DNA from 2 places in the Faecalibacterium sp. 7 genome. Region 1 is predicted to be linked to the other one. Evidence: a T-box and tRNA genes for the amino acid it is inferred to sense, from the RefSeq annotation. Region 1 holds a T-box; the other holds one or more tRNA genes.
What was found. A T-box is a leader RNA that pairs with one kind of tRNA and senses whether it is charged. The one in region 1 lies ahead of tyrS (tyrosine--tRNA ligase), so its partner is inferred to be a tRNA-Tyr.

Region 1 (3,378 bases):
GGCCATTTCCGTTGCAAACCTGGACAAGGATGCCAAGGCTTCCCCGCTGATCAGCGTGGGCTACTCCAAGCTGAACCTGTTTGGAGAGGAAATGGTCACCAGCTGCGGCGTGGCCGCCCGTGCCCTGAATGCTCTTGCAATGGCGGGCATTGAGGTCCTGCTCATTACCACCAGTGATCTGGACATTTCCCTGCTGGTCCATGCAGAAAACGAGGATGCCGCTTATGAGGCTCTGAAGAAGGCTTATGAGCTGTAAGCTGTTTTCTTGATACAGTAAACATGAAAAGGCGCAGATGAGTCAACAAACTCACCTGCGCCTTTTGTTCTATGAAAGAATCAGCCTGCACCGTTTTTACCGGTATGCAGGCTGATTCTTTCAGGATGTTTTCATTACAGGGTGACCTTATGATAGATCTTTTTGCCCTTTTTGATCACAATGCCCTTTGCCAGCTGTTCAGCAGTAAAGCTTACAGTAGGAGCTGCGGCTTTCTCACCGTCCACCAGCACACCGCCCTGCACCACCAGACGGCGTGCCTCGCCGTTGGATGCAGCCAGACCAGCCTTGACCATCAGGGTCAGGATGCCGATGGAGCCATCGGTCAGGTCGGCCTCGGTCAGCTGAGTGGAAGGCATGTGCTCGGTATCCATGGCGTTGCCGCTGAACAGAGCGCGGGCTGCGTTCTGAGCCTTTTCGGCTTCTTCCTTGCCATGAACCATGCTGGTCAGCTCGTAAGCCAGAATTTCCTTGGCCTCGTTCAGGCGCTGATCCTTCCATGTGCTCATCTCATCGATCTGCTCCAGCGGCAGGAAGGTGAGCATCCGGATGCACTTCATCACGTCGGCGTCGCCCACATTGCGCCAGTACTGGTAGAACTCGAAGGGGCTGGTCTTATTGGGATCCAGCCAGACTGCATTGCCGGCGGTCTTGCCCATTTTCTTGCCCTGAGAATCGGTCAGCAGGGTGATCGTCATGGCATAAGCGTCTTTGCCCAGCTTACGACGGATCAGCTCTGTACCGCCCAGCATGTTGCTCCACTGGTCATCGCCGCCGAACTGCATGTTGCAGCCGTAGTGCTGGAACATATAGTAGAAGTCGTAGCTCTGCATGATCATGTAGTTGAACTCGAGGAAGGACAGGCCCTTCTCCATGCGCTGCTCGTAGCACTTGGCGCGCAGCATATTATTCACAGAGAAGCAGGCACCCACGTCACGCAGCAGTTCAACATAATTCAGGTTCAGCAGCCAGTCAGCATTGTTCAGCATCAGGGCCTTGCCATCGGAAAAATCGATGAACTTTTCCATCTGCTTTTTAAAGCAGGCCGCATTGTGAGCGATGTCTTCCTTGGTGAGCATCTTGCGCATGTCGGTACGGCCGGAAGGATCACCAATCATGGTAGTGCCGCCGCCGATCAGCGCAATGGGCTTGTTGCCTGCCATCTGCAGGCGCTTCATCAGGGTCAGGGCCATGAAATGGCCAGCGGTCAGGCTGTCGGCAGTGCAGTCAAAACCGATATAGAAGGTTGCTTTGCCGTTGTTGATCAGGTCGATGATCTCATCATCGGTGATCTGAGCCACCAGCCCGCGAGCCTTGAGTTCTTCGTACAGAGTCATAATCATTTCCTCCTGTTTGTATGGGCAGAGGGAAAATAAAACGCCCTCTGCCAAAAATAAATTTGGCAGAGGGCGAGAAAAATCGCGGTACCACCTCTGTTTGCCGTTCCCTCACAGAAACGACCTCACGAGTGCACACCCCAGAGTAGAGTGACACTCCTGCGTTTGTAACGCTCGCACGCGGCACAGCCTACTAGCCTTGTAAAGGCATTCGACCTGCAGCTCCGGGAGGTATTTCCCCTGCTGCTCTGCAGCCCCTTGCACCAACCGGGACTTCTCTGGGCAGAGCGCTTCAAGGTACTTGTTCCCTTCAACGCCATTAACAATAGCTACTTTATCACAATACCGGATACTTGTCAACCCCTGTCTCCAGCAGCAGCCGAAACAGGCTTACTGCGCTCCGAGACCCAGCATTTCCCGGGCATTTGCACGGGAAATGTCGGTCACATGGTCACCGGAGATCAAGCGGGCCAGCGCCTCCACACGGCCTTCCTCATCCAGCGGGTGAATTTCGGTATAGGTGCGGTCATTGGCCACATTTTTCTGGATCAGCAGATGGCAGTCGGCCAGTGCAGCGATCTGGGCTGTATGGGTGATGCACAAAATCTGGTGGCCCTGCGCACTCTGACGCAGAACTTCGCCGATGCGCCCAGCAGCCTTGCCGGAAACACCGCTGTCAATCTCATCATAAATCACCGTAGGCACAGCATCTTTATCTGCCATTGCGTTCTTGATGGCCAGCGTAATACGGCTCAGCTCGCCGCCAGACGCAATTTTTGCAAGGGGTTTGGGCGCCTCACCGGGATTTGTGGAAATGTAGAACTCAATGCTGTCCTGTCCATGGCTGGCCAACGGGCCGCGGGTGTGCCGCAATGTCATGCGTACACCCGGCATATTCAAAAAATCCAGCGTGCCGGAAATGCGTTTGTTCAGCGCTTCAAAAGCGTTCAGCCGCGTCTGGGTCAAGGCCTCTGCCTTTTCACGAGCCAGCGCATAAAGACGCCGCTTTTCTGCCTGCAGATGGTCGTGCCGTTCCTGAGAGGACTGGATGCGTTCCAGTTCCTCCCTTGCATTCTGTCCGAATTCGATCACATCTTCTACCGTATCACCATATTTACGCTTGAGCTTATAGATGAGATCCAGCCGCTGCTCGATCTCATCCAGCTCAGCGTCATTGGTATCGTAGGAGTCCAAACGGCCGATCAGGTCAGCAGCAACATCCTTTGCATTATAGTAAAGATCCAGCAGCTGGCTGGATGCAGCAGCAAGTGCATCGTCAAGCTGCGCTGCTGTGTCGATTGCATGGGAGGCTTCGCCCAGCAGATCGACAGCACCGGACGATTCGTCATCGCCCGAAAGCAGAGCATAACTCTGTGCGATCTTATCCCGGATAGCCGATGCATTGGCCAGAATTTTTCTGCGGCCTTCCAAGGTCTGTTCCTCGCCAGCCGTCAGCCCGGCATCTTCGATCTCCTGTACCTGATAGCTCAACAGATCGATTTTTCTCTGCTTTTCGGCCTCGTCGGTGATCATGGCATCCAGTTCTCGCTTGATGCGCACAAGCTCCCTGTACAGCACATAGTATTCCTGAAATTCTGCGTCGTTCTGTGCATAATCATCCAGAATCCCCAGATGCCTTGCCGGGTTCAGAAGTCCCACGGAGTCGTGCTGACCGTTAATGTTGATAAGTCCGCCGCACAGCTCCCGCAGGACGGACGCGGTCGCGGGCATGCCGTTGATGCGGCAGGTGCTCTTGCCCTCGGCGGT
Region 2 (3,378 bases), 570 kb from region 1:
AGCCCCGGGGAGCCTGACGGTTCCTCGGGGCTGTTTTTGTTTGTATGACGTATTGAGACATAAAACGACATATTTCGGCGTATTTGATGTGTTTTGAAAACTTTTCGGTTAGAGTTGACGCATAAAGAAAGGATGTGTCAACTATGATCGTTTCAGATTTGTCCGCTCAAGTCAATGACCTGCTGCGCCCGATGGGCACCACACGCAATGTGAGCGCCTACAGCATCCTGCTCCGGTGTATCGAACTGATCTATGAGCAGGAGGACCGCCTGCAGGCTGTGGAGAAAGAGAGCTACACTCCGATTGCAGATCAGCGATGTTGTGACCCTAAGGCAATCCAGAGCGCGATCCGCAGGGCTACGAAAACCGCGTGGGACACAAACCCCGCCTATGTGCAGCAGCTGGCAGGCTACCCGCTGACCGGTGCGCCCAGCGCGGTGCAGTTTCTGGAGATGCTGTACAACGCGGTGGTGAGAGCATAAAAGCGACTCAAAAGCTCATCTTTTCAGTTGTTTTTTTGAACGGTTTTCTGAAGAAGTGGGTTTAAGAGTGGGTTTCAGCAAAAGAAAAGCACCAAGAAACCAACGTTTCTAGGTGCTATTTCTTGGTGGGCGCGGGTGGATGTCGCGAGCCGCGCAAAACAAAAAGGAACCCGGGTCGCGGCTCCCAGCGGCTGCGTCGTGCCTTGGGCGGCACGCGCATCCTGCTGGCCGCAGCCCAAACAGCTCCTCCCTGCTTCTGCCGCTGGCAGCGGTCGTCGCTGTTGCACTGGGCTGTTTTTGCGCCGTCTTCAGCGACGTCGCCGCAGCTGTTCGAATCCACCCTTGAGAGTGAAACTTGAGATACCGGATAAAGCAAAAAACCAGCGTATTTTCTACGCTGGTCTTTTTGGTGGGCGCGGGTGGATTCGAACCACCGAAGCTGAAAGCAGCAGATTTACAGTCTGTCCCCATTGGCCACTCGGGAACACGCCCATATTCAATTCGCAGTCTCACAGACTGCCTGTATATATTACCACTGGGGCAAGGGTTTGTCAATGTTTTTTGAGGAAATTTTCTTGCAGGGGACGGAAGTAAGTGAAAAGCCCCGGGATCAAGGTGTCCCGGAGCTTGTTGGAGCTGGTGACAGGAACGGAACACGTTCCAACATTTTTTTGAGAGAAAAATGCACAAAAAACATACCTTGAAAATGTTCAGGACGCTAAATTATTTCGGAATCCGAAAAAAGTATTGATGTATCCCAAACAGCGTGTTATTCTGTAGACAGTGCTTATTTCATAATCCGAAATAAGCGAAGACAATGGGGTCTGAAAGGAATCACCACTATGAAAAAATCCAGCCTGCGGACAGTAAAGGAGAAGAACCGCCGCCTGATTTTGCGGGCACTGCTCACCGAGGGCGGGCTCTCCCGGATCGAACTGGCAAAACAGACAGGGCTTTCTCCCAGCACCATCACGGCGCTGGTGGGAGAGCTGCTGGCAGAGGGCGTCGTGCAGGAGAGCGGCCTGCGTGCCGCAACGGCAGGGCGCAGCCGTGCCGGACTGACCATCTGTCCGGACTATGGCAGGGTCGTTGTGGTGGATATCGGCCGCAGCCATGCGGTTTTATATCTCTACGACATGGCTTTGCAGTGTGTGTTCCGCACGGTGCTGCCCGACCACGGCGGGGATGGAAACGAGCTGCTGACTTCGATCTCTGATGCAATCTTTCAGGGCTTTTCCATGGAGGAGCTCCACGCAGGCAAGATGAAGAGCATCGGGCTGCTGTTTCAGGACGACACCGAGATCAGCGAGTTCCGCGTGATGTACTCCACCGGTTATACCGCGGCGACCATTTCTCTGCGGGAGGCGCTGTTTACCCAGTTCAAAGTGCCGATCGTGGAGGAATACAGCCGGGTCTATACCGTGAGCCGTGCACTGGCAGAGGCTGGCAAGTCGGTAGGTTCCAACTATGCACACATCGACCTTGGCGACCGGGCCGTGGTGCAGATCGTGCAGAAGGAACAGCCGGTGGCACTGCGCAGCGAGGGACAGGCAGACATCACAGGTCTGCTGCTGCCCGAAGGCGGCTCTCTGCTGGAGCTGGCGCAGAACTTTGAAGCTGAACCGCCCGCTCAGCAGGCGGCAGCGCTGAAAAGTGAGCAGAGCCCGGTGAGCTGCTTTACGGTGCGGCTGAGCAATGTGGCACGGCTGCTCTGCTCGCTGTTCGTGATCGAGAAGCTGTATCTCTCCGGCCCGGCGGCTGCAAGCCCGGCGTTCATGCGCGGGGTGGTGCAGAAGCTGAAAAGCCCGGAGATGCGTCCGGTGGTGCTGAACCCGGATCCTGTCCATACGCCTGCCTTTATGGCAACGGATCTGCGTCAGAGTCTGCTGTGCAGCACGGACGCCTGAAAATGAAACTTGCCGTGGTTTACGGTGAGAATAAAGGGGGCTTGCCCCCGCAAAAAAAGGAGCAGAACTATGTTACAAGGCATTCTGATCGTTGTGGCATTCCTGGTCGTCGCGGCATTGATGATGACCAAGAAGATCCCTACTCTGCTGGCGCTTCCTTTGATGGCTGTCGTCATCTGCATCATCGCCGGTGTGCCGATGTTCGGCAAAAACGCGGACGGCGCAGAGATCGGCTGGCTGACCACTGTGTTTGAAGCCGGCACCGTCCGTATGGGCAGCGCCATCATGGCAACCATCTTTGGTGCATGGCTGGGTCAGCTGATGAACAAGACCGGCGTCACCGAGAACATCATCAAAAAGAGCGCTGAGCTGGGCGGCGACCGTCCGCTGGTAGTCACCCTGATCATGGTTGTGGCCACCGCTGTCCTGTTCACCACCCTGAGCGGTCTGGGCTCCATCATCATGGTAGGCTCCATCGTGCTGCCCATCCTCATCTCTGTTGGTGTGCCCGCTGCAAGCGCAGCCTGCATCTTCCTGATGGCATTCACCACCGGCCTTGCCTGCAACATTGCAAACTGGAAGAGCTTTGCAAGCATCTTCTCGCTGGACATCGCCGACATTCAGGGCTTTGAGATCTACCTGATGGCAGCGACTGCCATCGCCACCCTCATCATGGTCATCGTGGAGTTCAAGCGCAACGGCATCAAGTTCGCATTCTCCGCTCCCGTGGACAACACAAAGCCCACAAAGCAGCTCACCGGTGTGCGCGGCGGTCTGGCCATGATCACCCCGCTGATCCCCATCGTGCTGGTCGCCTTCCTGAAAGTGCCTGTCACGCCTGCATTCACCGTTGGCATCATCTGGTGCCTGCTTTTCACCTCGCAGAGCTTCAGCAAGGCCATGAACCAGATGACCAAGACCTGCTACGACGGCATCACCGATGCAGGCCCCGCCGTCATCCTGATGGTCGGCATCGGCATCCTGTTCCT

Region 2: it encodes a tRNA-Tyr, which carries the amino acid that the T-box ahead of tyrS (tyrosine--tRNA ligase) is inferred to sense. The anticodon was not compared.

What each region holds. Positions count from the first base shown of each region.
Region 1 is NZ_CP186911.1:2,421,239-2,424,616, reverse strand. It holds gene ACKXF7_RS12055 (ACT domain-containing protein) at 1-256, shown strand, start outside; gene tyrS (tyrosine--tRNA ligase) at 391-1,611, opposite strand; T-box leader at 1,677-1,934, opposite strand; gene recN (DNA repair protein RecN) at 2,002-3,378, opposite strand, start outside.
Region 2 is NZ_CP186911.1:2,995,367-2,998,744, reverse strand. It holds gene ACKXF7_RS15000 (sporulation initiation factor Spo0A C-terminal domain-containing protein) at 144-482, shown strand; tRNA gene ACKXF7_RS14995 (tRNA-Tyr) at 890-974, opposite strand; gene ACKXF7_RS14990 (winged helix-turn-helix domain-containing protein) at 1,325-2,389, shown strand; gene ACKXF7_RS14985 (C4-dicarboxylate ABC transporter) at 2,459-3,378, shown strand, end outside.